One region of the Citrobacter pasteurii genome, then DNA from elsewhere that is predicted to be linked to it. Evidence: predicted binding sites of a transcription regulator. Region 1 holds the regulator's gene; each other region holds the start of a gene.
The links. Region 1 encodes PurR, which represses purine synthesis genes. Its sites were predicted from a motif close to CANGCAAACGTTTGCNTG; they were not measured.
Positions count from the first base shown of each region.

Region 2: tusA (sulfurtransferase TusA) is a predicted target of PurR. The motif match lies at 3,662-3,679, and genes of this name have one in related genera.
Region 3: carA (glutamine-hydrolyzing carbamoyl-phosphate synthase small subunit) is a predicted target of PurR. The motif match lies at 3,141-3,158, and genes of this name have one in related genera.
Region 4: I6L54_RS19745 (nucleoside-specific channel-forming protein Tsx) is a predicted target of PurR. The motif match lies at 1,043-1,060, and genes of this name have one in related genera.

Region 1 covers NZ_CP077262.1:2,925,833-2,933,707, forward strand. Annotated here, with positions in the region: gene sodB (superoxide dismutase [Fe]) at 80-661, shown strand; gene I6L54_RS14295 (MFS transporter) at 702-1,871, opposite strand; gene cydH (cytochrome bd-I accessory subunit CydH) at 2,049-2,138, opposite strand; gene purR (HTH-type transcriptional repressor PurR) at 2,436-3,461, shown strand; gene punR (DNA-binding transcriptional activator PunR) at 3,458-4,390, opposite strand; gene punC (purine nucleoside transporter PunC) at 4,504-5,709, shown strand; gene cfa (cyclopropane fatty acyl phospholipid synthase) at 6,000-7,148, shown strand; gene I6L54_RS14325 (riboflavin synthase) at 7,190-7,837, opposite strand.
Region 2 covers NZ_CP077262.1:547,526-555,400, forward strand. Annotated here, with positions in the region: gene I6L54_RS02660 (AI-2E family transporter) at 1-920, opposite strand, end outside; gene I6L54_RS02665 (MFS transporter) at 1,054-2,271, shown strand; gene I6L54_RS02670 (DcrB family lipoprotein) at 2,275-2,832, opposite strand; gene I6L54_RS02675 (7-cyano-7-deazaguanine/7-aminomethyl-7-deazaguanine transporter) at 2,905-3,570, opposite strand; gene tusA (sulfurtransferase TusA) at 3,739-3,984, shown strand; gene zntA (Zn(II)/Cd(II)/Pb(II) translocating P-type ATPase ZntA) at 4,079-6,277, opposite strand; gene I6L54_RS02690 (lysoplasmalogenase) at 6,352-6,978, opposite strand; gene I6L54_RS02695 (DUF2500 domain-containing protein) at 7,120-7,479, shown strand; gene I6L54_RS02700 (DUF1145 family protein) at 7,580-7,855, opposite strand; gene rsmD (16S rRNA (guanine(966)-N(2))-methyltransferase) at 7,845-7,875, opposite strand, start outside.
Region 3 covers NZ_CP077262.1:4,396,653-4,404,527, reverse strand. Annotated here, with positions in the region: gene ispH (4-hydroxy-3-methylbut-2-enyl diphosphate reductase) at 1-819, shown strand, start outside; gene rihC (ribonucleoside hydrolase RihC) at 886-1,800, shown strand; gene dapB (4-hydroxy-tetrahydrodipicolinate reductase) at 1,974-2,795, shown strand; gene carA (glutamine-hydrolyzing carbamoyl-phosphate synthase small subunit) at 3,250-4,398, shown strand; gene carB (carbamoyl-phosphate synthase large subunit) at 4,416-7,643, shown strand.
Region 4 covers NZ_CP077262.1:4,057,828-4,065,702, forward strand. Annotated here, with positions in the region: gene nrdR (transcriptional regulator NrdR) at 1-205, opposite strand, end outside; gene I6L54_RS19740 (SadB/YajI family lipoprotein) at 360-899, shown strand; gene I6L54_RS19745 (nucleoside-specific channel-forming protein Tsx) at 1,198-2,061, shown strand; gene I6L54_RS19750 (helix-turn-helix transcriptional regulator) at 2,107-2,799, opposite strand; gene I6L54_RS19755 (VOC family protein) at 2,823-3,188, opposite strand; gene secF (protein translocase subunit SecF) at 3,358-4,329, opposite strand; gene secD (protein translocase subunit SecD) at 4,340-6,187, opposite strand; gene yajC (preprotein translocase subunit YajC) at 6,215-6,547, opposite strand; gene tgt (tRNA guanosine(34) transglycosylase Tgt) at 6,570-7,697, opposite strand.

The sequences.
Region 1 (7,875 bases):
ACCTTTCAATTTGCTACCCTATCCTTACTCACAATGAGGCTATTGTGTGTACTCAATATAAATAATAAGGAGAGAAGCAATGTCGTTCGAATTACCTGCATTACCGTATGCCAAAGATGCTCTGGCACCGCACATTTCTGCCGAAACGCTGGAATACCACTATGGCAAACACCATCAAACCTATGTGACTAATCTGAATAACCTGATTAAAGGCACCGCGTTTGAAGGTAAATCACTGGAAGAGATCGTACGTAGCTCTGAAGGTGGTGTATTCAATAACGCTGCACAGGTATGGAACCACACGTTCTACTGGAACTGCCTGGCACCAAACGCAGGTGGCGAGCCGACCGGTAAACTGGCCGAAGCGATTACCGCCTCCTTTGGCAGCTTTGCAGACTTCAAAGCTCAATTCACCGATGCCGCTATCAAGAATTTCGGTTCTGGCTGGACCTGGCTGGTAAAAGGAACGGATGGCAAACTGGCTATCGTGTCCACCTCCAACGCAGGTACACCGCTGACGACTGACGCGACGCCGCTGATGACCGTTGACGTGTGGGAACATGCTTACTACATCGATTATCGTAATGCCCGTCCTGGCTACCTGGAACACTTCTGGGCACTGGTGAACTGGGAATTTGTTGCGAAAAACTTCGCAGCATAAAATGACAGCGCAGAAGGGATTCCCTTCTGCGTTTTTGTTTTTAATTCGTTGCGTTGCAGACTTCTTCCGCTTGTTTCCTTGCCGAGACAAAGACCAGCAGTAGCGCAAGCCCTGCCACCATCGCCCCCATTACCGGTACGAAACTGTAGCCCAACCCTCCGGAAATTACCGCCCCACCAGCCGCCGCTCCCAGGGCATTCCCCAGATTAAACGCGCCAATATTAACTGACGATGACAATCCAGGTGCCTCGCTGGCAACGCGCATCACACGCATCTGCAGCGGCGGAACCACCGCAAACGTTGCTGCGCCCCACACCACCATACTCACGGCCGCACCCAGCTCATTACGAGCAAGGAAAGGTATCGCCAGCATAATCATCATCAGCAACAGTAAAAAGCCTTTCAGTGTACCGTTAACCGAACGGTCAGCCAGTTTACCGCCCAGATAGTTACCGATAGAGAACCCAACGCCAATCAGCACCAGCATACCGGTGACAAACGCCGGCGTAGCATGAGTAATGCTATGCAGCACGGGTGAGATGTAGGTATAAAGCGTAAACATCGCACCGGCCCCCAGAACGGTCGTCAGTAAAGCTGACACCACTTGTGGACGCATTAACACCGCCAGTTCTTTGCGCACATCAGGGCGCTCACCAGCCCCGCCTTGCGGTAACGAGAAGAACAGGCTGACCATCGCGATAACACCCAGTCCCGCCGTCGCCATAAAGGACATTCGCCAGCCGATGGTTTCCCCAAGCCAGGTTGCCGCGGGAACACCGCCAATATTCGCGATAGTTAACCCCATAAACATCGTCGCAACGGCGCTGGCCTGTTTATGTTTGGGGACAACGCTTGCCGCCACAACCGAACCGAGGCCAAAAAATGCCCCGTGGTTAAGACTGGTCAAAATGCGCGACAGCATCAGCGTCGTGTAATCCGGAGATATCGCCGAAAGCACATTACCCAACGTAAAAATGGCCATCAGGAAGATAAGCGCATTGCGACGCGCACGATGGGACAGAAGTAATGTCATCAGCGGTGCGCCAACCATCACGCCTACCGCATACGCGCTGATTAACATCCCTGCTGCCGGAATTGAAACATCCACGCCTTTGGCAATGACGGGTAACAATCCCATGGGAGAAAATTCGGTGGTGCCAATGCCAAACGCTCCGATCGCCAGCGCCAGTAAAGGATAATTTATTTTCATCTATCGACTCCGTAACGTCGAGCCTTGGCACGACACATCATAAGAGTCAAAAGCATGACATTGATCGCAAAATTAATAAAGTTAACAAAACTGCAAAAGACTTTTGCTTATTTGCAAAAAATAGGACGAAAAAGGTAAGCAGAAAGGATGAGGGAGAGCGAACTCCCTCGGGGGAAATCAGTGCAGTGCTGCAGTCAGGCCACCCGCGACAATCAGGCCCAGAACAATTATGGTCGTCACTAACGAAAATTTCAGATCGGTGCTCATCAAGTTTTCTCCTTTTTATTCCCACACAAAAAGTGATATTGCGCATTTTTACACACTTGAAAGCAAAAATCTCTCACGATTTATATTGATAACTGCTTTTAACTCTTCCCCTTTTCGTTAAGATCAGACAAAATTCCACGCTTACTTGATTAGCGTACCGGCCATTGACCCCTTCCTGACGTTCCGTGTCGTTTTCCCGGCGTGCCGCAACCCTGACGTTGCGTTGAGGGTGTGTGAAGGCAAACGTTTACCTGGAGTATTCTCAGGAGCTTAGGATATGGTCTGGAGTGAGATGTAATGGCAACTATTAAAGATGTAGCGAAGCGAGCAAACGTTTCCACTACAACCGTATCACACGTAATTAACAAAACGCGCTTTGTCGCGGAAGAAACGCGCAACGCTGTCTGGGCAGCGATTAAAGAACTGCACTATTCTCCGAGCGCAGTAGCGCGTAGCCTGAAGGTGAATCACACCAAATCGATCGGTTTGTTGGCAACCAGCAGCGAAGCGGCCTATTTCGCTGAAATTATTGAGGCAGTTGAAAAAAATTGTTTCCAGAAAGGCTACACGCTGATTCTGGGCAACGCCTGGAACAGTCTCGAAAAACAGCAGGCTTATCTGTCGATGATGGCGCAAAAGCGCGTTGATGGCCTGTTGGTAATGTGTTCAGAGTATCCGGAATCACTGCTTTCCATGCTCGAAGAGTATCGCCATATCCCGATGGTGGTCATGGACTGGGGCGAGGCCAAAGCCGACTTTACCGATACCGTCATTGATAACGCCTTCGAAGGCGGTTACATGGCGGGCCGGTATCTGATTGAACGCGGTCATCGTGAGATCGGCGTGATCCCGGGACCTATGGAGCGTAATACCGGCGCAGGCCGCCTGGCTGGCTTCATGAAAGCGATGGAAGAAGCGCTGATTAAAGTCCCCGAAAACTGGATTGTGCAGGGTGATTTCGAACCTGAATCCGGCTACCGCGCTATGCAGCAAATCATCTCCCAGTCGCATCGCCCAACCGCCGTATTCTGTGGTGGCGATATTATGGCGATGGGTGCGCTGTGTGCTGCAGACGAGATGGGGCTGCGCGTACCGCAGGATATCTCAGTTATCGGTTACGATAACGTGCGCAACGCCCGTTACTTCACCCCTGCGCTGACAACCATCCATCAGCCAAAAGATTCACTGGGTGAAACGGCCTTCAACATGCTGTTAGACCGAATCGTGAATAAACGTGAAGAGTCGCAGTCTATCGAGGTGCACCCACGCCTGATAGAGCGTCGTTCCGTTGCCGACGGTCCATTCCGCGATTATCGTCGTTAAGACTGTTGTGTGGGAGCCTCATCCGGCTCCCGCAGCCACTCTTTATTCAGCGTCTCACTATCCCCCAGGTAGTCCAGTAACCAGCTCAGTGCAGGCGACGTATCATTCTGCTGCCAGGTCAGGCAACAAGCGGCATCCGGGAACGGATTTTCCAGCTGTAACGCCACCCATTTACCGCCATCGATCCACGGTTTTGCAAAATGCGTCGGCACCATCCCGACACAGAGTCCGGCTGACAAGCAGGTAGCCGAGGATTCCCAGTCAGGCACAACGACGCGTTTTTGGTTGTCCAGCAGCCATGTAATACGTTTCGGCAGTGTGCGGGACGTATCTTCGCGTACCAGCGATGGCCAGTTGCGCAACGTATCGTCACTGAGCGGTCCTGGCATTGCCGCCAACGGATGATGACTGGCCACCACGCAACTCCAGCTCAGCATTCCCATATCCCGGAACGTATAGCGCCCCCCTACCGGAATGGCCTGCGTTGCTCCGATAGCTAACTCCACGCGACCATACGAAAGCGCGTCCCAGACGCCATTAAACACCTCCTGAAAGACCAGAAGTTCTACATCATCGAAATGGCGGTAGAAATCCACAATCATCTGTCGGGTCCGTTCTGGACGCACAATATTATCTACCGCAATCGCCAGTTGTCCTCGCCAGCCATTGGCGATTTGTTGACATTGCTGACGGGTGATCTGCATTTTTTTGATAACAGACCGGCCTTCTTTTAAAAACCACGCGCCAGCAGGCGTTAATTCCACGTCCCGATGACGACGTTCAAAAAGAGGCACAGCCAGCCATTCTTCCAGTTGACGCACAGTGTAGCTTACCGCCGAAGGTACGCGGTGCAACTCCTGAGCTGCGGAACTAAAGCTACCGTTGCGCGCCACCGCATCAACCACCTCAAGTGAATATTCCGACCACATATTCTGCCTGCAAAAAATTTGAAATCAGTAAACAAATATTAGCGTTTCACAGCAAGAATTTCACTCACTACACTCAGCGGCATTGTTCTACTGCTTAAAAAAGAGAAATGATGATGCAACCTGGGAAAGGGTTTTTAGTCTGGCTGGCGGGTCTTAGCGTGCTCGGCTTTCTGGCAACAGATATGTATCTGCCCGCCTTCGCCGCAATTCAGTCCGATTTACAGACACCCGCCTCTGCCGTGAGTGCCAGCCTTAGTTTGTTCTTAGCGGGATTTGCCGTCGCACAACTTTTGTGGGGGCCACTCTCCGACCACTATGGTCGCAAACCGATTTTGCTGCTGGGTTTATCTATCTTTGCTCTGGGTAGTCTGGGCATGCTGTGGGTTGAAAACGCCACAGGCCTGCTGGTACTACGCTTTGTCCAGGCCGTTGGGGTTTGTGCGGCATCGGTTATCTGGCAGGCGCTGGTCACCGATTATTATCCGTCACAAAAAGTAAACCGTATCTTTGCCACCATTATGCCGCTGGTTGGATTGTCTCCTGCACTTGCACCGTTATTAGGCAGTTGGATCCTGGTACATTTTTCCTGGCAGGCCATTTTTGCCACCCTTTTTGCGATTACCCTGATCCTGATGCTGCCGGCTCTGCGCTTAAAACCAACGACTAAAGCGCGCGACGACAGCCAGGATAAACTGACATTCGCCACCCTGCTGCGCTCGAAAATCTATCGTGGGAACGTATTGATTTATGCCGCCTGTTCCGCGAGCTTCTTCGCATGGCTGACGGGCTCCCCGTTCATCCTCAGCGAAATGGGCTACAGCCCGGCAGTGATTGGTCTGAGCTATGTTCCGCAAACTATTGCATTTTTGATCGGGGGTTACGGCTGCCGCGCGGCACTGCAAAAATGGCAGGGTCGCCAGCTGCTGCCATGGTTACTTATCCTGTATGCCATTAGCGTCGTAGCGACCTGGGCGACCGGCTTTATTCACCATGTTGCTCTGGCTGAAATCCTGATCCCATTCTGCGTGATGGCGATTGCCAACGGGGCAATCTACCCTATCGTTGTCGCTCAGGCATTACGGCCGTTCCCGCAGGCGACAGGACGCGCAGCCGCATTGCAGAATACGCTGCAACTGGGGTTATGCTTCCTGGCAAGCCTTGTAGTTTCCTGGCTGATCGCCACCCCGCTGCTCACCACCACCAGCGTGATGCTGACTACGGTGCTACTGGCGGCCGTAGGGTACAAAATGCAGTCACAGGCTGAGAACACATCCTTGCCGGATGAGAGCGCGCAAATTGCACACGGCGAGTCACATTAATCATTGCTGTGGGCACTTAGTTAGTCCGCTAACAATTATCGGTTGAATAGCCAAAAATTCAGGCCTATACTAATTTTTGGTTGTTAATAAAACGATAAGATTTATAGAGTAACGGGAACAAGCAGGTTCCCGTTTTTCCATGGATGGCCTTTTCGGCAAGGGTTTCTCCCTTCCTCTGTTCTACGTCGGATTATAGATTCGCGGATTAAATCCGTGAGATTTCTCACAAAGCCCAAAAAAGCGTCTACGCTGTTTTAAGGTTCTGATCACCGACCAGTGATGGAGAAGCTATGAGTTCATCATGTATAGAAGACGTCAGCGTACCGGATGATGACTGGTACCGAATCACCAATGAGTTATTGAGCCGTGCAGGCATTACCATTAATGGCCCGGCACCGGCAGATATTCGCGTTAAAAACCCCGACTTTTTCAGACGCGTGTTACAGGAAGGATCGTTGGGTTTAGGTGAAAGTTATATGGACGGCTGGTGGGAATGCGATCGGCTGGATATGTTTTTTAACAAAGTCCTGCGTGCAGGTCTTGAAAGCCAACTCCCCCGCCACTTCAGAGATACGCTACGTATCGCAACGGCCCGTCTGTTTAATTTACAAACCAAAAAACGTGCCTGGGTCGTTGGCAAGGAACACTACGATCTTGGCAACGATCTCTTTACCCGCATGCTTGATCCCTACATGCAATATTCCTGCGCCTACTGGAAAGATGCCGATACCCTGGAATCTGCCCAGCAGGCGAAGTTAAAAATGATTGCCGAGAAATTGCAATTGAAACCAGGTATGCGCGTACTCGATATTGGCTGCGGCTGGGGAGGCTTGTCCCAGTTCATGGCGTCACAATACGGGGTGAGCGTGACTGGCGTGACTATCTCGGCAGAACAGCAAAAAATGGCGCAGACGCGCTGTGAAGGGCTGGATGTCACGATTTTGCTGCAGGACTACCGTGACCTCAATGACCGGTTTGACCGTATCGTTTCCGTCGGTATGTTTGAGCATGTGGGACCGAAAAATTACAACACCTATTTTGACGTTGTTGACCGTAATTTAAAGCAAGACGGTCTTTTTTTGCTACATACCATCGGCTCTAAAAAAACCGACAATAATGTTGATCCGTGGATCAATAAATACATCTTCCCGAACGGCTGTTTACCGTCAGTTCGTCAGATTGCCAACGCCAGCGAGCCACATTTCGTGATGGAAGACTGGCATAACTTTGGTGCGGATTACGATACCACCCTGATGGCCTGGCATGAGCGTTTCATGACCACCTGGCCAGAAATTGCCGACAACTATAGTGAACGCTTTAAACGGATGTTCAGTTATTACCTGAATGCCTGTGCTGGCGCATTTCGCGCGCGCGACATCCAGCTGTGGCAGGTTGTGTTCTCTCGTGGCGTTGAACACGGGCTCCGTGTTCCCCGTTAGACAGCATCGCCCCCGAACTACCGGGGGCTTTTTATTCCGATTTAAATGCCCGCTTCGCCAGTAACATTACTCATAGCGCTTTCACGTGCGGCCAATACACGTTCAACCGTATCAACAACGGCCTGTGTTTGCGGGTCGATTTCGATATTGACTCGCGCCCCCAGTTTTTTCTTGCCAAGCGTCGTACGTTCCAGGGTTTCCGGGATCAAATGCACGCAAAAGCGTGTCGGTGTGACTTCGCCTACCGTCAGGCTAATACCGTCAATACCGATAAAGCCTTTGTACAGGATATATTTCATCAGCGACGGATCCTGAACTTTAAACCATAACTGACGATTATTTTCAGAGGTCAGGATTTTGGATACTTCAGCGGTAGTCATAATATGGCCTGACATCAGATGTCCGCCGATCTCATCGCTGAATTTTGCCGCACGTTCAACGTTGACCAGCTCCCCGACTTTCAGGTCACCCAAATTGGTGATTCGCAGCGTCTCTTTCATCAGATCGAAGCTTATCTGGTTACCGTTAATTTCGGTCACCGTCAGACAACAGCCGTTGTGTGCCACCGATGCGCCGGTCTCCAGCCCATCCAACATGTATTCAGGTAACTCCACTACATGCGTGCGAAAATTTGGTTTTTCATCAATCGACACCAGTTTCGCGGTGCCCTGCACAATACCCGTAAACATACCTGTAACTCCTGAACTCAATTAAGACATCTCTGCTG
Region 2 (7,875 bases), 2.4 Mb from region 1:
CCGAGCAGCCATCCCCATACTAACAGGGAAAGGAAAACGATCAGTGTCGACAATCCCAGGCGATGCCCCATCATACGCGGCTCAAGGATATTGCCAATCACCATATGCACCACCAGAAACAGCGCGCCGACCAGCACGCACTCGTAAAGACCATTGAACAGCAGCGCCTGAATCATGGGCGGGACGGCGGAAATGACTGAGCCAATGTTGGGCACATAATTGAGCAGGAAGGCCAGCACGCCCCACATCAGAGCAAACTGAATGCCCATTAGCGCCAACCCCAGCCAGACGATGGCGCCAGTCCATAAGCTGAGCAACGTCTTCAGTGCCAGATAGTGAGATACGCCCTTTAATGCCCGATGCAGCCCCGCAATATGGATCTGCGGATTGTTCAGCGCAAAGCGCATTTTATAGGGGACGTGGCGTACCTCAAACAGCATAAAGACCACCGTCATTACCAGCAGAACGACGCTTGCCATCGCACCGGAAAGGCTGGTCATCAGCGTGGTGGTGAAGGTCATGAGTTTGTCGGAATCGATACGTTGCAGGATGCGCTCTGGCGACATATGCAAATTCAGAAAGGGCACCATCTCTTGCAGATACAGGATCTTGCGCGTCAGCTCTTTGTTGTATTTGGGTAGCATAGCCATGAATTCCGTGATCGACGACGCCAGAACGCCGACCAGTGCCGTGAGGACGAACAGCATGACCACCACGACGAGCGTAATGGCAACCGGGCGGCGTACTCCCCGGCGAATAAACCAGGTGACCAGCGGATTCAACACAATGGCGAAAAACAGGGCCAGCAGTAGTTGCACAATGATATCCGCTGCGGCATGAATACCGGCGAGGATCACCACCAAAGCAGCCAGTTTGAGTAAAATGTGCAAACCCGTTTTATCGGGCTGAGCGGTTGTCATATTTTCTTCCTGTTTGCGTTTTTGCATTAAGTGTAGCGGCTGGCTTGCTACCGATATTCCTAATCTGGTTACTGATTTCTGCGCGGCAACATGGTAGAAATGAAACACTGTTGTGAATATGTGGTGACCCTCCATGCCCGAACCCGTCGCTGAACCGACGCTGAGCGGTTTACGCCTTAATCTGCGCATTGTCTCCGTGGTGATGTTTAACTTCGCCAGCTATCTGACCATCGGCCTGCCGCTCGCGGTTTTACCTGGTTATGTCCATGATGTTATGGGGTTTAGTGCCTTCTGGGCCGGGCTGGTTATCAGTCTGCAATATTTCGCGACGTTGTTGAGCCGTCCTCATGCCGGTCGCTATGCCGATTTGCTGGGGCCGAAAAAGATTGTGGTATTTGGGCTGTGTGGCTGTTTTTTAAGTGGTCTGGGCTATTTGCTGGCAGGGAGCTCTCATGGTTGGCCGCTGGCCAGTTTATTGCTGCTGTGCCTGGGGCGCGTGATTCTGGGTATCGGGCAAAGTTTTGCCGGGACCGGCTCTACATTGTGGGGCGTTGGAGTGGTTGGCTCAATGCACATTGGACGGGTGATTTCATGGAACGGTATTGTCACCTATGGGGCGATGGCGATCGGTGCGCCGTTGGGAGTGCTATGTTACGCCTGGGGTGGCTTACAGGGGCTGGCGCTGACCGTGATGGCCGTGGCGCTGTTGGCAATATTGCTGGCGCTCCCTCGTCCGGCGGTAAAGGCCAGCAAAGGCAAACCGTTGCCGTTTCGCGCGGTGCTTGGGCGAGTTTGGCCGTACGGTATGGCACTGGCGTTGGCCTCTGCCGGCTTTGGGGTGATCGCCACGTTTATTACCCTGTTTTATGATGCCAAAGGCTGGGACGGCGCGGCTTTCGCGCTGACGCTATTTAGCTGCACGTTTGTCGGTACTCGTCTGCTATTCCCAAATGGCATCAACCGGTTAGGCGGGCTGAATGTCGCGATGATCTGCTTTAGCGTCGAAATTGTTGGGCTATTGTTGGTCGGGATGGCTTCCATGCCGTGGATGGCGAAAATTGGCGTGCTACTGGCCGGCGCAGGGTTCTCGTTGGTCTTCCCGGCGCTGGGTGTGGTAGCGGTAAAAGCGGTCCCGCAGCAGAATCAGGGCGCGGCACTGGCAACCTATACGGTATTTATGGATTTGTCGCTGGGTGTCACCGGGCCTTTGGCGGGACTGGTAATGACATGGGCGGGCGTGCCGGTTATCTATCTGGCGGCAGCTGGGCTGGTGGCGGTGGCGTTATTGCTGACATGGCGGCTAAAAAAACGGCCTCAGGTGGTGTCACCGGAGGCCGCATCATCGTCTTAACGATTACTGGATAACCAGCGTGTTAATGATGTTTTCTGCCGTGGTCTGTGCTTTCTGTTGATCGTCAGCAGGCAGCGTGATTTGCAGGGTCAGCAGTTGGTTGTCCACTTTGCCCAACACCACGGAGGAGTAAGCAGTCTGGCCTTTCGCTGAAATGATGCTATCTAACTGCTGCAGCGTGTGGCCTTTCAGCTCAATTGACTTGTTAGTGACCACCTGCAGCTGCGGGTCACGGCTACGCTGCTGATCTTCCAGACGTTTTGCTAGTACAGGCAGTGCTTCGCTGGTATCGTCACCGACAATCACAATTACCGCTTTCTGGCCGGTTGCGTCAGAATAAACGTGCATATTGTTCGCCTGAGTACCCAGCTTACCGCTCTGATCGGTCATATCCGCCGGTAGGGAAAAACTGAGTTTGCCATCGAGCAGGTTAACCGGTTGTCCGGCGGCGCTGCTTTGTGCGGCAGCACCCTCTGCTGGCGCTTTTGTATCGCTATTATCACAGGCCGCAAGCCCCATAACCAGCAGGCCAATACCGACATATTTAACCAGATTGCGCATTGACTTCTTCCTTTCGATAAACGGCCATAACGGCTCATTCGTCCATCTTATCACAACTCGGAAAATGAACCTTTAACTCGTCTGCAATGCAGAGATTTCAGATTTATCTGCCAGCCTTTTCAGTAACATATTCAGCAACACGCCGTACATCGGCAGGAAGAAAATAATACTGATCAGCACTTTGAAGCAGTAATCGACAAGCGCGATTTCCATCCAGTGCTCGGCCATAAAGGCATCCGGGCTGCGCCAGAAGGCGATAAAGAAGAACGCCAGCGTATCGCTGATGTTGCCAAACAGCGTGGAAGCCGTAGGCGCGAGCCACCAGCGACGGTTCTGACGCAGGCGGTTGAAGACATGCACATCCAGAATTTGTCCCAGCGCGTAAGCCATAAAGCTGGCGGCGGCGATACGGGCGACAAACAGGTTAAAGTGCAGCAGCGCATCAAAACCTTGCCAGGAGCCCATATAGAACAGTGACGACACACCATACGAGATCAGCAACGCCGGAACCATCACGGCAAAGATGATGCGTCTTGCCAGCGGTGCGCCAAAGATACGCACGGTCAGATCGGTGGCGAGGAAAATAAACGGAAAGCTAAACGCGCCCCAGGTGGTATGAAAACCAAAGATGGAGATCGGAAGTTGCACCAGATAGTTGCTGGAGGTGATCACCAGCAGATGAAATAACGATAGCCAGAACAACGCTTTTACGCGCTGATTTTGTGTAAACGGAGTCATATTGTGACCTTTTTGTTGGATGGGGTGAGGGAACCCAATAAAAAACCGTCGCATGATACTGCTTTAAAAACACATTGCAATGGCTGTTTTTCACGCAATCGTTAACCTGATTGGCTTACGCCACAACAGAGCGTAAAATAACGCCGTTTTTGTATGAATGAGACTACGATGAGCGATCTGTTTACTTCTCCTGACCATACCCTTGATGCGCAGGGGTTACGCTGTCCGGAACCCGTCATGATGGTGCGTAAAACCGTGCGCGGCATGCAGGCCGGTGAGACGCTGCTGATTGTTGCAGACGATCCGGCGACAACCCGCGATATTCCCGGCTTCTGTACTTTTATGGAACATGAGCTGGTGGCAAAAGAGACCGACTCTTTGCCATACCGCTATCTGCTGCGCAAAGGCCAGTAATCATGTTATGCCGGATGGCGCTAACGCTTATCCGGCCTACAAAGAACGTGTAACCCGTAGGCCGGATAAGGCAGCGCCGCCATCCGGCAAAAAACTATCCTTTACGTAACAACCGCAGCGCGTTAGCGGTCACCAGTACCGTCGCCCCGGTATCTGCCAGCACTGCCAGCCACAATCCGGTTATCCCCAGCAGCGTGGTAACAAGGAAAATCCCTTTCAGACCTAACGCAATCGCAATATTTTGTCGAATATTGGCGTGGGTGGCGCGCGCCAGCTGAATCATTTGCACCAGGCCACGAAGACGGTTATGCGTCAGAGCCGCATCGGCGGTTTCCAGTGCAACATCGGTTCCGCTACCCATGGCAATGCCGATGGTGGCGGCTTTCATCGCTGGTGCATCGTTGATCCCATCGCCGACCATCGCCAGCGGTGACCGTTGGTTGAGCTGGGTAACGGCCTGTACCTTGTCTTCCGGTAATAGCCCCGCTTTGAATTCAAGCCCCAGTTCAGCGGCAATAGCAGCTGCCGCACGAGGATTGTCGCCGGTCAGGATCACCCCTTTCACGCCAATCTGATCAAGCTCGGCGATAGCGCTGTGAGCGTCGTCGCGCAGCGTGTCCTGTAGGGCCAGTACGCCGAGTACAGTATCGTTACGCAGCACCAGCACCACCGTTTGGCCTGCGCTTTCCAGTTCGCTTATCTGCCCGGCAAAGGCATCAGCAGGATGTTTGCCCGCCGCGCAAATCAGTACGCGCTCACCGTTTACCTGTGCTTCAATCCCTGAGCCAACCAGCGCACGCTGTTCTGTCGCCAGCGGAATACTCAGTTCACGCGTCTGTGCTTCACGGACAATGGCCTGGGCCAGCGGATGCGTTGCGCCTTGCTCTACCGCTGCCGCCAGCGCCAGCAGTTCAGCTTCGCCAATACCGCTCGCCGGGTGAATCGCCGTGACGCGCGGTTTACCCACGGTCAGGGTGCCGGTTTTATCAAACGCCACCTGTGTGACTCTGCCCAACTGTTCCAGTGCGGCACCGCCTTTGATTAACGCCCCGCGCCGCGCCGCGGCGGCAAGACCAGAGGTAATAGCTGCGGGGGTTGAAATCACCAGTGCACATGGGCAGCCAATCAGCAGCAGCGTCAGCCCTTTATAAATCCACTCCTGCCAGGATGCGGCAAACAGCAGCGGTGGTACAAGGGTGACCAGCAGCGCAACCGCCATAATGGCTGGGGTGTAAATCCGGCTGAAACGGTCAATAAAGCGCTCAATGGGGGCGCGACGTTCATCCGCTTCTTCAATCAACTTCAAAATACGGTCAATGGCGCTGGCGCCCGGTTCGGAGAGCACTTCCAGCGTGACCAGACGATCCACGCTGGTGGCGCCTGCCGGGACTTTCTCGCCCAATGTCCGCTCAACCGGAATAGATTCACCCGTCAATGCACTTTCATCAAAGCTGGCAAAACCAGAAACCAGTTTAGCGTCGGCGGGTAAACGTCCCCCGGCAGCAACTTCAATGATGTCGCCTGGCTGGAGGGTGTTAATGGCAACCTCTTCGCGCTCGCCGTTACGCAGACGCGTGGCGGTTTCCGGCTTCAGCGCCATTAGCGCACTGACCCCTTTACGGGCTCGGCTGGCAGCCCATCCTTCCAGGCGCTCGCCAATTAAAAACAGCAGCAGCACCATAGCGGCTTCCGCTGTCGCGCCGATAAACAGTGCGCCGATGGCGGCGACGCTCATCAGCGTTTCAATGGCAAAGTAGCTACCGGTTTTCATCAGGCGCAGCGCCTGACGTGCAATGGGATACAGACCCACCAGGGTGGTGGCGATAAATGCTATCTGGCCGAAGGGGTGATTGAACTGCTCCAGTCCCCAACTGATGGCCATCATGATAATCAATGAAATCAGTGGCAGATTTTCTTTAAACCGTGATTCGGGGGCTTCTTCTGGCGCCTGCTCATCACGCAGGGTGTAGCCGGCTTTCTGCACTGCGCTTTCAATTTGCTCGCGGATATCGGAACCGGCATCTACCACCAGCTTTTCGGTGGCGAACAGAACCTGAACCTGGTTAACGCCGCTGACCTGGCGGACTGCATTCTCGACTTTACGCGCACAGGCCGCGCAGTCCATGCCCGCCACTTTCCAGGAATAGCGAGTCCCGTCAACGGTATCGGATACGGGTGGTGTAGTGGAGCAAGTTCCGTCGCAGCAGCAGTCATCCGCCTTTTGTGGCGCAGGCGCTGGCTTGAAAGAAGAGAATTGTGGGGCTTTTTTGCCATTGGTCTCTGGTGTCGACATGGCATCCTCCGATTGATAATCATTTCGTATTAACCGAGGATACACTCTGGAGTCGACTCCAGAGTCAAGGGTTTTTAAAGATACAACGAACGAACAATCAGGAAATGTCCGGCGAAGTAGCAGGCGGCAGCAATCGCATTATCCGCGCGGAAGCGGTAACGGTAATGGCTCCCCAGCCAGACAATATTGCCGATGAACAGGAGCGATGCGCCCATAAATGCTGACAGCGCCGGAGCGGTCGGGCGGAAGAACCACAGTTCGCCAGCCATCCAGACCATCATCAGCGTGATGCCGATAAAGGTACAAATAGCGATGCGCAGCTCTTCCAGACGTGTCCAGATCACGGCAATCAGCAACGCCCCCAGCACCACCAGTACCAGCGGCAAAGGCCAGAAGAACGACAGCGTCATTTGGCTGGCGAAGTAAATGGTATACAGCAGATGCGACAGGAAGAATGCCCCAATTGCGTACAGCAGGCGTTGGCGCGGCAATAGCGTCAGCGCGTCGCCCAGCAGCGAAGCCAGCAAGCCGGCCAGTACCAGGTAGCTGATGGCGTTAAACATTGGTGCCTGCCAGGCCAGCAGCAGCAGGAGCAATAACGTCAGGGGTTTAAAGACCCAGCGTTGCCAGACGGGCCCACGATAAGAAGCATCCACGAACAACCATGCGGAAAGACAAACAGCGATAAACGACCAAAGCATCTTAGTTCCTTGAATTCGTTATTTTTTCGTAAGCGGGGTGCTTACGGCTCTATTGACCAGTGTAGAGTCCGATACCGCAGGATGACAACACCATAACAGGCAAGGTATGCTTATTTCCGCATTTTCTGATGGGTTAATACTATGAGTAAGCCACCCCTTTTTTTTATTGTGATCATTGCCTTAATCGTTATTGCCGCGTCGTTTCGCTTTGTCCAGCAGCGGCGGGAAAAAGCGGAAAATGATGCTGCACCGTTGGTACAAAAAAGGGTGGTGGTGAGTAATAAGCGGGAAAAGCCGCTAAATGACCGGCGTTCACGTCAACAGGATGTTACGCCAGCGGGCACCAGCATGCGCTATGAAGCCAGCTTCAAACCGCAAAGCGGCGGCCTGGAGCAGACGTTTCGTCTGGACGCCCAGCAGTATCATACGTTAACGGTTGGCGACAAAGGGACACTGAGCTACAAGGGTTCGCGTTTTGTTGATTTTACGGCTGAACGCTAAGGTTTCATTTGGCTGATGCCGGATGGCGGCTTACGCCTTATCCGGCCTACAGGTTTTGCCGTCCCGGCTCGCTACGTGATACCGGGCAAAGTGAGCACCATTACTTCTTCAACTGGTCTTTAATCTTCTTCTGCCAGACCAGCAGTTCAAATACGCCAAACAGGAAAATGCGGATTTTCTCGCCGCTGGTCATTTGCGGGCCATCTTTCGGCATGGTTGATTTCAGCAGCGCCAACTGCATGCCGTGCATCAGCACCATAAACACCAGTGCCACATTCACGAAGATATTGAGCGGACGTGGGAACGGTTGAAAAATATTCAGTAGCAGGAATGCCCAGACACACAGCATTAACAGACGTCCCAGATTAATCAGCATGTTGCTCTCCTTGTGCTTCA
Region 3 (7,875 bases), 1.5 Mb from region 1:
GTGGTGGATAGCCTGCGTGAGCGCGGGGCTATTTTTATTGAGCAAATCAGCGAAGTGCCGGATGGCGCGATCCTGATCTTCTCTGCCCACGGCGTGTCTCAGGCGGTGCGTAACGAAGCCAAAGGCCGCGACCTCACGGTTTTTGATGCAACCTGTCCGCTGGTGACCAAAGTACATATGGAAGTCGCCCGCGCCAGCCGTCGTGGCGAAGAGTCGATTTTGATTGGTCACGCCGGTCACCCGGAAGTCGAAGGCACGATGGGCCAGTACAGCAACCCGCAAGGGGGAATGTACCTGGTTGAATCACCGGAAGATGTGCTGAAACTGAATGTGAAAAATGAAGGCAAATTATCCTTCATGACGCAGACCACGCTCTCCGTTGATGACACCTCTGACGTCATTGACGCGCTGCGCCAACGCTTCCCGAAAATCGTCGGGCCGCGCAAAGACGATATCTGTTATGCCACCACCAACCGTCAGGAAGCGGTTCGCGCGCTGGCGGAACAGGCCGATGTGGTGCTGGTGGTCGGCTCGAAAAACTCCTCTAACTCCAACCGTCTGGCTGAACTGGCCCAGCGAATGGGGAAAGCCGCGTATCTGATTGATGATGCGACTGATATCCAGGAAGCGTGGGTGAAAGCCGCGAAATGCGTGGGCGTGACTGCCGGAGCCTCGGCGCCGGATATCTTGGTGCAAAACGTGATTGCTCGCCTGCAGGAGTTGGGCGGTGGAGAGGCTATCCCGCTGGAAGGCCGCGAAGAAAACATTGTTTTTGAAGTGCCGAAAGAGCTGCGTGTGGATGTTCGTGAAGTAGAGTAAGTCTTTCAGGTTACGATTATGCGAAGATGCCAGACCTAACGTCTGGCATTTTTTTATGGAGAAACCATGCGCTTACCGATCATTCTTGATACCGATCCCGGCATTGATGATGCTGCCGCTATTGCCGCCGCGCTGTTTGCCCCTGAGCTGGATCTGCAACTGATGACCACTGTCGCAGGCAATGTGTCGGTGGAAAAAACCACCCGTAATGCGTTGCAACTGCTGCACTTCTGGAATGTGGATATCCCGCTGGCGCAGGGGGCATCAATGCCGTTGGTGCGGCCGCTGCGCGATGCTGCTTCCGTACACGGTGAGTCCGGTATGGAAGGATATGATTTTGTCGAGCACGACCGCCAGGCGATGGCAAAACCCGCATTCCAGGCCATTCGCGATGCGCTGATGCATGCCTCACAGCCCGTGACGCTGGTGGCAATTGGCCCGCTGACAAATATTGCGTTGCTGCTGACCCATTATCCTGAATGCGTATTTAACATTAAGCGCCTGGTAATTATGGGCGGTTCTGCCGGGCGCGGGAACTTCACGCCAAACGCCGAGTTTAATATTGCTATCGACCCGGAAGCGGCAGCGAAAGTCTTCCAGAGTGGGCTGGAGATCGTAATGTGCGGCCTGGACGTGACCAACCAGGCTATGCTCGCCCCGGACTACCTGGCGACGTTGCCTCAGCTTAACCAGACGGGAAAAATGCTGCACGCGCTGTTTAGCCATTACCGTAGCGGCAGTATGAATACGGGGCTGCGCATGCACGACCTGTGCGCTATTGCCTGGCTGGTGCGCCCGGATCTCTTTACGCTCAAGCCCTGTTTTGTCGCCGTTGAAACGCAGGGGGAATATACCTCTGGCACAACGGTAGTAGATATCGAAGGGCGGCTGGGGCAACCTGCTAATGTCCAGGTGGCACTGGGGCTGGATGTCGAGGGTTTCCAGCAGTGGGTGGCGCACGTTCTGGCGCTGGCCCCCTGATTTCCACGCTATATAACAATATGACGCTGCTTATTCCGTGGCGTCATGCCTTTTACTGATATCTTTCCCTGTTTATCATTAAATTCTAATTATCGATGTTTTCGGCTGGCGGCGCAGTGATACGCTGGTTAATCTGAAAACGATTTACGTAAAATTAACAAAAGAGAATAGCTATGCATGATGCACAAATCCGCGTTGCCATCGCGGGAGCCGGAGGACGCATGGGGCGTCAGTTGATTCAGGCCACGCTGGGTATGGAAGGCGTACAGCTTGGCGCGGCGCTGGAGCGCGAAGGCTCTTCCTTACTGGGCAGCGATGCCGGAGAGTTAGCCGGAGCCGGGAAAACGGGCGTTACGGTACAAAGTAGCCTTGAAGCGGTGAAAGATGATTTCGATGTTTTCATCGATTTTACCCGCCCGGAAGGCACGCTGGCGCATCTGGCGTTTTGCCGCCAGCACGGCAAAGGCATGGTGATTGGTACTACCGGCTTTGATGACGCGGGTAAACAGGCTATTCACGATGCCGCACAGGATATTGGCATCGTCTTCGCCGCGAACTTTAGCGTGGGCGTCAACGTCATGCTTAAGCTGCTGGAGAAAGCCGCGAAAGTGATGGGTGACTATACCGACATTGAAATTATTGAAGCGCACCACCGCCATAAAGTGGATGCGCCGTCAGGCACTGCGCTGGCGATGGGCGAAGCGATCGCCGGGGCGCTGGATAAAGATCTGAAAGACTGCGCGGTCTATTCCCGTGAGGGTTACACCGGCGAGCGCGTACCGGGCACGATCGGTTTTGCTACGGTGCGTGCGGGAGATATTGTTGGGGAACATACCGCGATGTTTGCTGATATTGGTGAGCGAATTGAGATTACCCACAAAGCCTCCAGCCGTATGACATTCGCTAACGGTGCAGTAAGATCGGCGGTTTGGCTTAAATCTAAGTCAAATGGCCTTTTTGATATGCGAGATGTGCTTGATTTACGCAATTTATAATGTTTACTACCCTTCGTGATGTGGTTATTGTAGTCGTAATTATTTGATTACATAGGGCAATATTTTATTGCCCTTTATTTTATCAATTTCAAGTCGATTTTGTATTGGGTTTTCTATTTTTATATGATTTCATATCATTTTGTGTTGGTGAAATGTGAATTTTGACCATTTGGTCTACTTTTTATCTCTTTCTCATGAGATTTAATACTCTTCCTGCTCCGCAAGCGTTTTCCACTCTAAGTTAGTTGATCTTTTTGATGCCTGGGGGCGGGTTAATTCGTCAGTGGCGCAAAATAATAATAAAAATTGTCCTTTTGGGTAGACTTTTACGTGGGCTATCTCTAGAATGCCGCCGTTTGCCAGAAATCCATAGGTAAGCAAATTTGCATTGATTCATGATGTGTTAATGAATTAATATGCAAATAAAGTGAGTGAATATTCTCTGGAGGGTGTTTTGATTAAGTCAGCGCTATTGGTTCTGGAAGACGGAACCCAGTTTCACGGTCGGGCCATAGGGGCAACAGGTTCGGCGGTTGGGGAAGTCGTTTTCAATACTTCAATGACCGGTTATCAAGAAATCCTCACTGATCCTTCCTATTCCCGCCAAATCGTCACTCTTACTTATCCTCATATCGGTAATGTCGGCACCAATGAAGCCGATGCAGAATCTTCTCAGGTACATGCGCAAGGCCTGGTCATCCGTGACCTGCCGCTGATTGCCAGCAACTTCCGCGATACCGAAGACCTCTCTTCTTACCTCAAGCGCCATAACATTGTGGCGATTGCCGATATTGATACCCGTAAGCTGACGCGTTTGCTGCGTGAAAAGGGCGCACAAAACGGCTGCATCATCGCGGGCGATAACCCGGATGCCGCGCTGGCGCTGGAAAAAGCGAAAGCGTTCCCAGGACTCAACGGTATGGACCTGGCGAAAGAAGTCACCACCGCGGAGCCGTATAGCTGGACGCAAGGTAGCTGGACGTTGGCCGGTGACCTGCCGGAAGCAAAATCTGCCGATGAACTGCCGTTCCACGTTGTGGCCTACGATTTCGGCGCTAAACGTAACATTCTGCGTATGTTAGCGGACCGCGGCTGCCGCCTGACGGTGGTTCCAGCGAAAACCGCAGCAGAAGACGTTCTGAAGATGAATCCGGACGGTATCTTCCTGTCCAACGGCCCTGGCGACCCGGCGCCGTGCGACTACGCGATTACCGCGATTCAGAAATTCCTCGAAACCGATATTCCGATATTTGGTATCTGCCTTGGCCATCAACTGCTGGCGCTGGCGAGCGGTGCGAAGACCATTAAGATGAAGTTTGGCCATCACGGCGGTAACCATCCGGTAAAAGATATCGACAACAACACGGTGATGATTACCGCGCAGAACCACGGTTTTGCGGTAGATGAAGCCTCCATGCCGGCCAATCTGCGCGTGACCCACAAGTCGCTGTTCGACGGCACCCTGCAAGGGATTCATCGCACCGATAAGCCAGCGTTCAGCTTCCAGGGTCACCCTGAAGCGAGTCCGGGTCCGCACGACGCTGCACCGCTGTTCGACCACTTTATCGAGTTAATTGAGCAATACCGTCAGTCCGCGAAATAATCAGGAGTAAAAGAGCCATGCCAAAACGTACAGACATAAAAAGTATCCTGATTCTGGGCGCGGGTCCGATTGTTATCGGCCAGGCGTGTGAGTTTGACTATTCCGGCGCACAGGCGTGTAAAGCCCTGCGTGAAGAGGGTTACCGTGTCATTCTGGTGAACTCCAACCCGGCCACCATCATGACCGACCCGGAAATGGCCGATGCGACTTACATCGAGCCGATTCACTGGGAAGTGGTACGCAAAATCATTGAGAAAGAGCGCCCGGATGCGGTGCTGCCAACCATGGGCGGCCAGACGGCGCTGAACTGTGCGCTGGAGCTGGAACGCCAGGGCGTACTGGCTGAGTTCGGCGTGACCATGATTGGCGCGACGGCGGATGCCATTGATAAAGCGGAAGACCGTCGTCGCTTCGACATCGCGATGAAGAAGATTGGTCTCGACACCGCGCGTTCAGGCATCGCTCACACCATGGAAGAAGCGCTGGCGGTTGCCGCTGACGTTGGCTTCCCGTGCATTATCCGCCCTAGCTTCACCATGGGCGGCACCGGCGGCGGTATCGCTTACAACCGTGAAGAGTTCGAAGAAATCTGCGAACGCGGTCTGGATCTTTCCCCAACCAACGAACTGCTGATTGATGAATCGCTGATTGGCTGGAAAGAGTACGAGATGGAAGTGGTGCGTGATAAAAACGACAACTGCATCATCGTCTGCTCCATCGAAAACTTCGACGCGATGGGCATCCATACCGGCGACTCCATCACCGTAGCACCTGCCCAGACGCTGACCGACAAAGAATATCAAATCATGCGTAACGCCTCGATGGCGGTACTGCGTGAAATCGGCGTGGAAACCGGCGGTTCTAACGTCCAGTTTGCGGTAAACCCGAAAAACGGTCGCCTGATTGTTATCGAGATGAACCCGCGTGTCTCCCGCTCCTCTGCGCTGGCCTCTAAAGCCACCGGTTTCCCGATTGCTAAAGTTGCCGCCAAGCTGGCAGTTGGTTATACCCTCGACGAGCTGATGAACGATATCACCGGTGGCCGCACTCCGGCTTCGTTTGAGCCGTCCATCGACTACGTTGTGACCAAAATTCCACGCTTCAACTTCGAGAAGTTCGCCGGTGCTAACGACCGTCTGACCACGCAGATGAAATCTGTTGGTGAAGTGATGGCGATTGGCCGCACCCAGCAGGAATCGCTGCAGAAAGCGCTGCGCGGTCTGGAAGTCGGCGCGACTGGCTTTGACCCGAAAGTAAGCCTGGACGACCCTGAAGCGCTGACCAAAATTCGCCGGGAGCTGAAAGATGCGGGCGCTGAGCGTATCTGGTATATCGCCGATGCCTTCCGCGCGGGTCTGTCCGTTGACGGCGTGTTCAACCTGACCAACATCGACCGCTGGTTCCTGGTGCAAATTGAAGAGCTGGTGCGCCTGGAAGAAAAAGTAGCCGACCTTGGCATCAACGGCCTCGACGCTGACTTCCTGCGCATGCTGAAGCGTAAAGGTTTCGCCGATGCGCGTCTGGCGAAACTGGCCGGCGTTCGCGAAGCGGAAATCCGCAAGCTGCGTGACCAGTACAACCTGCACCCGGTCTACAAGCGCGTGGATACCTGCGCGGCAGAATTTGCCACCGACACCGCTTACATGTACTCCACTTATGAAGAGGAGTGTGAAGCGAATCCGTCCGTCGACCGCGATAAAATCATGGTGCTGGGCGGCGGTCCAAACCGTATCGGCCAGGGTATAGAGTTTGACTACTGCTGCGTACACGCCTCGCTGGCGCTGCGCGAAGACGGTTATGAAACCATCATGGTCAACTGTAACCCGGAAACCGTTTCTACCGACTACGACACCTCCGACCGTCTGTACTTCGAGCCGGTAACGCTGGAAGACGTGCTGGAAATCGTGCGCATCGAGAAGCCGAAAGGCGTTATCGTGCAGTACGGCGGCCAGACCCCGCTGAAGCTGGCGCGCGCGCTGGAAGCAGCAGGCGTGCCGGTAATCGGTACCAGCCCGGATGCCATCGACCGTGCGGAAGACCGTGAGCGCTTCCAGCACGCGGTTGACCGTCTGAAGCTGAAACAACCGGCGAACGCCACCGTCACGGCCATTGAACAGGCTGTTGAGAAGGCAAAAGAGATTGGTTACCCACTGGTGGTACGTCCGTCCTACGTTCTCGGTGGTCGCGCGATGGAAATCGTCTATGACGAAGCCGACCTGCGTCGCTACTTCCAGACTGCGGTCAGCGTTTCTAACGATGCGCCGGTGCTGCTGGACCGTTTCCTTGATGATGCGGTTGAAGTGGACGTGGATGCTATCTGCGACGGCGAAATGGTGCTGATTGGCGGCATCATGGAGCATATCGAGCAGGCGGGCGTACACTCAGGTGACTCCGCGTGTTCTCTGCCTGCCTACACGCTGAGCCAGGAAATTCAGGATGTCATGCGCCAGCAGGTACAGAAACTGGCCTTTGAACTACAGGTTCGCGGTCTGATGAACGTCCAGTTCGCGGTGAAGAATAACGAAGTTTACCTGATTGAAGTGAACCCGCGTGCGGCACGTACCGTGCCATTCGTCTCCAAAGCGACGGGTGTACCGTTGGCGAAAGTCGCGGCGCGCGTAATGGTCGGAAAAACGCTGGCACAGCAGGGCGTCACCAAAGAAGTTATCCCGCCGTACTACTCGGTGAAAGAAGTGGTGCTGCCGTTCAACAAGTTCCCGGGCGTTGACCCGCTGTTAGGGCCAGAAATGCGCTCTACCGGGGAAGTGATGGGCGTGGGGCGTACCTTCGCGGAAGCGTTCGCCAAGGCACAGCTGGGTAGCAGCTCCACCATGAAAAAACAGGGTCGTGCATTGCTCTCCGTTCGCGAAGGCGATAAAGAGCGCGTGGTTGACCTGGCGGCGAAGCTGCTGAAGTTTGGTTTCGAGCTGGATGCAACGCACGGCACGGCGATTGTGTTGGGCGAAGCGGGTATCAATCCACGTCTGGTGAACAAGGTGCATGAAGGGCGTCCGCATATTCAGGACCGTATCAAGAATGGCGAGTACACTTACATCATCAACACCACCGAAGGTCGTCAGGCGATTGAAGACTCTAAGCTGATTCGCCGCAGCGCACTGCAGTATAAAGTGCATTATGACACTACCCTGAACGGCGGTTTCGCGACGGCGATGGCGCTGAATGCCGATGCCACTGAGAAGGTGACCTCGGTGCAGGAAATGCACGCGCAGATCAAAAAGTCATAAACAAAGAGTCCGGTGATAATTGCGTTAACCGGACCTGCAATATAATCTTGAAAGGGTTTCTGTAAAGAAACCCTTTTTTTATCTCTCGTAAGGTCATTCCTGGCCAAATGCAGTTTCATAACCACATTTTCAATGTAATAAGCACGATATTGCTCACACTAATCAACATTCAAGTCGCATACTATCTTTTATATCCACAATTTTAATATGGCTTAGTTTTTATTAATTTGGA
Region 4 (7,875 bases), 1.1 Mb from region 1:
CGCTGCGCAGCTTATCTTCATTAAAAGGTTCACGCACATCGTTGCTTTTCACAACGCGCGGCATGACAAGTTCAGCCACTTCAAAAGTGGTGAAACGTTCGTTACAGACCAGACACTGCCGACGGCGGCGTACTGAAGAGCCCTCGCCGACAAGACGAGAGTCAATTACCTTAGTGTCTACGGCGAAACAGAATGGGCAATGCATACGGCGTCCTGTACCTCAGTGGTTGAGCGGAATCTATTTTACCCTGAACTGGCGTGACAACAAAGGCGCAACGCTTTTGAGACAAAGGATCGATGCCTTCGCGCTCTGCGCACACTACCATTATGCTATCGCGACAATAAAGGAAGTAATCACAATGACAAGACGTTACCTAAGAATTCTCCTGGTGGGAAGTCTCTTTAGCCTTAGCGCCTGCGCACAGCAAAGCGAAGTACGCCAAATGCATCAAAGCGTTAGCACGTTGAATAAAGAGATGACGCAGCTCAATCAGGAAACGGTAAAAATTACCCAACAAAATATGTTGAACGCAAAATCAACCAGCGGCGTCTATCTGCTACCCGGTTCAAAAACGCCTGCCCGGCTGGATAGTCAGATCGGCACGTTGCGTATGTCTCTGGTGAATATTGCGCCAAATGCGACAGGAACACGCCTGACACTGCGTATTCAGGGGGAATCGAATACCCCGCTTCCTGCCTTTAGCGGTACTGTAGAGTACGGACAAATTCAGGGCACCACGGACAACTATCAGGAAGTGAATGTACAGAATCAGTTGATAAACGCCCCGGCGAGTATCCTTGCCCCCAGCGATGTAGACATTCCGTTGCAGTTAAACGGGCTGTCTCCTGACCAGTTAGGTTTTGTTCGCATCCACGACATCCAGCCTGTTAGTCAATAAACTTTTTGCGGAACGTTTTTGTGCGTTCCGCAACACCAACCCGCCCCATTTTGTTACTCCCCTGACATAAGCGATATTTCCGGTAAAACTTGGCAACATTCATGAGAGCCAGTACAATTCGCCGCCTAAAGTACGCAAACGTGAACGCAATCGATTACGTAAATGATAGAACTGTGAAACAAGACATATTTTTGTGAACAATGATTTTTATAATAGGCTCCGAAGAATTACGAAATATTTAGAAACGCAAATTGCGCATTTTTCACTCCCGAAAGGGATTTCAAACAGTGGCATACATATGAAAAAAACATTACTTGCAGCCGGTGCAGTTCTGGCGCTCTCCTCGTCTTTTACTGCCAACGCAGCAGAAAATGACAAACCGCAATATCTGTCCGACTGGTGGCACCAGAGCGTTAACGTGGTGGGTAGCTATCACACCCGTTTCTCTCCGAAACTGAACAACGACGTGTATCTGGAATATGAAGCGTTTGCCAAAAAAGACTGGTTTGACTTCTATGGCTACATCGATATTCCTAAAACCTTCGACTGGGGTAACGGCAACGATAAAGGCATCTGGTCTGACGGTTCTCCGCTGTTTATGGAAATCGAACCGCGTTTCTCCATCGACAAGCTGACCGGCGCTGACCTGAGCTTTGGTCCGTTCAAAGAGTGGTATTTCGCCAACAACTACATCTACGATATGGGTGATAACAAAGCCAACCGCCAGAGCACCTGGTATATGGGTCTGGGTACCGATATCGATACCGGTCTGCCAATGGGGCTGTCTCTGAACGTGTATGCTAAATACCAGTGGCAGAACTATGGCGCATCCAACGAAAACGAGTGGGATGGCTACCGTTTCAAAGTGAAATACTTTGTGCCGATCACCCAGGTATGGGGCGGCCAGTTGACCTACATCGGCTTCACCAACTTCGACTGGGGCTCAGATTTGGGTGACGATCCGAACCGTACCAGCAACTCTATTGCATCCAGCCACGTTCTGGCGCTGAACTACGATCACTGGCACTACTCCGTCGTGGCGCGTTACTTCCACAACGGCGGTCAATGGAAAGGTGGCGACACTCTGAACTGGGGCGAAGGCGATTTCAGCGCGAAATCTACCGGTTGGGGTGGTTACCTGGTTGTGGGTTACAACTTCTAATCCAGCCAATCTACCGCAGACAAGCCAGCTTAACCGCTGGCTTTTTTATGGCTGGTCTTCACAGCGAACTTTACGTAAAAAGTCACTTAGCGATCGATCCGCTGATTCGCGAAAATGCCTGTTGAGCAGAGTGATCTTCAGACAACGATCAACGCGAAAGCAGCGATAATCATCACGTTTTTCACACCAGGCAACGAGCAGCCAGTGCTCCCCCCAGAAAAATAATCCCAGCGGCTGAACGTCGCGCCACGAGAGGTTCCCGGCCTCATCGCGATAATGCAGCTCCAGAGCCTGCTGCGCCGAAACCGCGCGATGAATGAGATCGAACGCACTGCGTGAATGCGGCTGATTACCAAAATCAGGTGCGAAAATCCGCGTTTGCTCGGCTCTGCGCCGACTCTCTGACGGCAATATCGCCAGCACTTTTTCCTGCGCGGACTCCAGCGCCTGTGAGAGTGAATCCCCGCCCCATGTTTTCAGCAGCCGAATAGCCACCATCAACGCTTCTGATTCGTGTTGCGTTAACATTAACGGCGGCAGATCAAACCCTGCCATTAGGCGGTATCCACTGCCCACTTCGCCTTCAATGGGCACGCCGGATAAAGAGAGATCGCGGATATCGCGATAAATCGTCCGTTCAGAAACCTCCAGACGTTCTGCCAGCAGCGCCGCCGTTGTCACTCGCCTGCCACGCAGGATTTGTACAATCTGAAACAAGCGGTCGGCGCGTCTGGTCATATTAATCCTCAGTCCTGAAAAAATTACGCGGGTTGATGTAAACCAACGCGATTGCCTTCGCTGTCAGTAAACAGCGCAATCGTGCCAATATCTTGCCCCAGTTCAAGCGGGCCAAACACGCACTGGCCGCCAGCGGTGGCGACACGTTCAAGCGTTGCAGCCAAATCGTCCGTATGCAGGTAAATAATAGCGCCCTGCGCTGAAGGCGTAATGCCGTCAAATTTAGCCAGTGCCCCGCCAGGAGAGGGATCCTGATGCGGGAATACGGCCAGCTCGGCGCAGTCCATATTTTCCCGACGCAAAGAAACCTGCATCACGGGCTCATAAAATGCGATGGCGCGCTCCATTTGTGCCACGGGGATTTCAAACCAGTTAATTACGTTATTCATACTTCCTCCTGCCTGTGTGGGTAATCTCAGAAGGACTATAAGACAGGGCTACTGACAGCATACTGTCAGTAGTATGGCGACAGGAAAAGATAATTGCCTGTCGCTAATTCACAGGCAAAAAAAATCCCGACCTTGCGATCGGGATTCCAGTGTTTCCACTCTTGATGGGTTAAGGCAGAATCGACGGTTGATCCGCCCCTTCTTTCTCAACCTTCTGCTGCAGCATGTGCTCACGCTTCATACCCAGCTTCAGCGCCAGCGCCGATGCCACGTAGATAGAGGATGCGGTACCGATGGAAACACCGATCAGCATCGTCAGCGAGAAGCCTTCCAGTACCGGACCACCGAACAGGAACAGCATCAGAATAACCATCAACGTCGTACCGGACGTAATCAACGTACGGTGCAGCGTCTGAGTCAATGACACGTTAAAGATTTCGTAAGGCGTACCGCGACGAATTTTGCGGAAGTTTTCACGAATACGGTCAGATACAACGATACTGTCGTTCAGCGAGTAACCGATTACCGACATCAGTGATGCGACGATAGTCAGGTCAATCTCGATATGGAACAACGACAGGATCCCAAGCGTAATGACCACGTCGTGCGCCAGAGCAATAACCACCCCTGCCGCCAGTCGCCACTCAAAGCGGAAACCAACGTACACCAGGATGGAGATCAGCGCCGCCATCAGCGCCATCGCACCGGTTTGCGCCAGATCTGCACCCACGCTCGGCCCCACGAATTCAATTCGCTTCACCGCCGCATTTTGGTTGGTGGATTCGTTAATCACACTCAACACTTTGCTGCCCAGCACCTGACCGCCGTCTGCGCCTTCAGTTGGCGGCATACGCACCATAATGTCGTGGCTGCTGCCGAAGTTCTGCAGAAGCGGATCAACAAAGCCCGCTTTCTCCAGCGCATCGCGCATCACGTCCATATCGGCCGGTTTTTCCAGCGTGATTTCAATAACCGTACCACCGGTGAAATCGAGCCCCCAGTTAAACCCGCGTACGCCCATCACCACGATGGCCGCAATCAGCAGGAAACCTGAAATGCCGAAAGCCCAGTAGTCCCAGCGCATAAAGTCCCAGACTTTACGGCCGTGGTTCAATTGTTCAACAGTATATTCCTGTGCCACTTCGCACTCCTCAGATTGACAGCTTTTTGACGCGCTTGCCGCCATACAACAGGTTTACGATGGCACGTGTACCGACAATCGCGGTAAACATCGACGTCGCCACACCAATACCGGTAGTAATCGCGAACCCTTTAATTGCCCCAGTGCCAACTGCGTACAGGATAATGACCTTGATCAGCGTCGTAATGTTCGCATCAAAGATGGAGCTAAATGCGCCCGCATAACCTTCATTGATGGCCTGCTGCACCGAACGCCCGTTACTCAACTCTTCTTTGATACGTTCGTTGATCAGTACGTTCGCATCGACCGCGACGGCAAGGGTTAAGACGATCCCCGCAATCCCCGGCATACTCAGCGTAGCGCCTGGCAGCAGCGACATAATACCGACAATCAGCACCAGGTTAGCAATCAGCGCACTGGTCGCGATCAGACCGAACTTCTTATAGAAGAAGATCATGAACAGGATAGACACCACCAGACCGGCCAGACACGCTTCCAGACCCTGTTTAATGTTCTGCATACCCAGGGTTGGGCCGATGGTACGTTCTTCCACAATCTGAATCGGCGCAATCAACGCACCGGCACGTAACAGCAGAGAAAGCTGACGCGCTTCATTCGGGTTGTTGATACCGGTAATACGGAAGCTGTTGCCCAGGCGAGACTGGATGTTGGCGATGTTAATCACCTCTTCCTGTTTCACCAGCATGGCACGACCGTTGGCATCTTTCTTACCGCTGTCTTTGTACTCCACGAACAGGGTCGCCATCGGCTTACCGATGTTGTCCTTGGTGAAGTTGGACATGATGTTACCACCCGCGCTATCGAGCGAGATGTTAACCTGAGGCTGATTGTATTCGTCCTGGCTGGAAGTAGAATCGGTGATATGGTCACCGGTCAGGATCACGCGTTTGTACAGCACAACCGGCTGACCTTCACGAGACTGTTTCACTTCCGAATCACCCGGTACACGCCCGGATGCCGCAGCAGACTGGTCAACGTTGGTGTTTACCAGACGGAATTCCAGCGTCGCGGTCGCGCCCAGAATTTCTTTCGCCCGCGCGGTATCCTGAATACCCGGCAGTTCGACCACAATGCGGTCAGCACCCTGACGTTGTACCACCGGCTCAGCAACACCCAGTTGGTTAACACGGTTACGCAGAATGTTGATGTTCTGCTGTACCGCGTACTCACGGGCTTCGCTCAGGCGCGCATCGGTCATCACCGCACGCAGTGCATTGCTGCCCTGGCTGGAAATAACCAAATCCTGGTGACGCTTGCTCAGGTAAGAGATAGCTTCATCACGGGCGCTGCTATCACGGAAGGTGATGCTCAGACCGTAGTTATCTTCTTTGCGAACGGTAGTATAAGGAATGCCTTTTTCACGCAGATCGCTGCGCAGGCTATCAATATTTTGTTCCTGCAACTTACTCAACGCGGTGTCCATATCCACTTCCATCAGGAAGTGAACGCCGCCACGCAGGTCAAGACCGAGTTTCATCGGTTCAGCGTGAATGGCTGCCAGCCAGCGCGGAGTTGCCGGAGCAAGGTTAAGCGCCACGACGTATTGATCGCCCAATACGCCCATTAACACTTCACGTGCGCGCAGTTGGGTATCAGTGGAGTCAAAGCGCGCGAGAATAGCACCCTCTTCCAGAGCCACAGACTTAGGTGTGATTTTATCTTCTTGTAACGTTTTCTGGACCTGGATCAGCGTTTGCTCACTGGCGGCGGCACCGCGCACGCCAGTGATTTGAACAGCCGGATCCTCACCATACAGGTTGGGAAGCGCATAGAGCAGACCGACGACAATGACGACGATCAGCATGACATACTTCCACAAAGGATAACGGTTTAACACGGCAGTTCCCTTTGGGAAAACAATAAATTACAGCGCCTTCATGGTGCCTTTCGGCAGAACGGCAGCTACGAAATCACGTTTAATAACCACTTCAGTGGTGTCGTTCAGCGCGATAGCGATGTAGCCGGATTCAGCTACTTTGGTCACGCGACCCACCAGACCACCATTGGTCAGCACTTCATCGCCTTTCGCAATGGAGTTCATCAGGTTTTTGTGTTCTTTGGTACGCTTTTGCTGCGGACGCAGGATCATGAAGTAGAAAATCAGACCAAACACCACCAGCATCAGAATCAGAGACATCGGGCTGCCCTGCGCCGGAGCACCTGTTGCCGCTACCGCATCAGAAATAAAAAAGCTCATTCAAATTCCCTCATTATTAAAATTAATCAACATTCACAGGTGGAACTGGTCTACCCTGACGTTGGTAAAAATCGGTCACGAAGCTCTCTAATTTACCCTCTTCAATAGCCTTGCGTAAACCCGCCATCAAACGCTGGTAGTAGCGAAGGTTATGAATCGTGTTGAGTCGCGCACCCAATATTTCGTTGCAACGGTCAAGATGATGCAAGTAAGCGCGCGAATAATTGCGACAGGTGTAGCAATCACACTCAGCATCGAGCGGACTGGTGTCGCTTTTATGTTTCGCGTTACGAATTTTTACCACGCCGTCAGTCACAAACAAATGACCATTACGGGCATTTCGCGTTGGCATCACGCAGTCAAACATATCGATACCGCGACGCACGCCTTCAACCAGATCTTCTGGTTTGCCGACGCCCATCAGGTAACGCGGTTTATCTGCCGGGATCTGCGGGCAAACATGCTCCAGAATGCGGTGCATATCTTCCTTCGGCTCACCAACAGCCAAACCGCCGACAGCGTAGCCATCAAAGCCGATATCTACCAGACCTTTGACGGAGATATCACGTAAATCTTCGTAAACGCTGCCCTGAATGATGCCAAAAAGCGCATTTTTGTTGCCGAGGCTATCAAAACGGTCGCGACTGCGCTTCGCCCAACGCAAAGACATCTCCATCGAGCGTTTAGCATAGTCCCAGTCAGCCGGATACGGTGTACATTCGTCGAAGATCATCACGATATCGGAACCGAGATCATATTGAATCTCCATCGACTTCTCAGGATCGAGGAAAATCGGATCGCCGTTGATCGGGTTACGGAAATGCACGCCCTGCTCGGTGATCTTACGGATGTCGCCCAGGCTGAACACCTGGAAGCCGCCGGAATCGGTGAGGATCGGCCCTTTCCACTGCATGAAATCGTGCAGATCGCCGTGCAGCTTCATGATTTCCTGGCCCGGGCGCAGCCACAGGTGGAAGGTGTTGCCGAGGATGATCTGTGCGCCGGTCGCTTCAACTTCTTCCGGCGTCATACCCTTAACAGTGCCGTAAGTACCGACCGGCATAAAGGCAGGCGTTTCCACTACGCCACGATCAAAAACCAGGCGGCCGCGGCGGGCGCGACCGTCTGTGGTATCCAGTTCAAATTTCATTTTTTCTCCTGCATCAGAGAGACAGTCTGATGATTAAACTTTCCCCACGGAATCACTCCACGGAGTAAAAATATATTAACCCACTGGCGAAGGCGCAATCGGCGCAGCCAGTTTGGGGGCGGCCAGCGCACAGCCACCGGAGCGTACACGCAGTACGTGAGGATGGCGAGCACTGCCC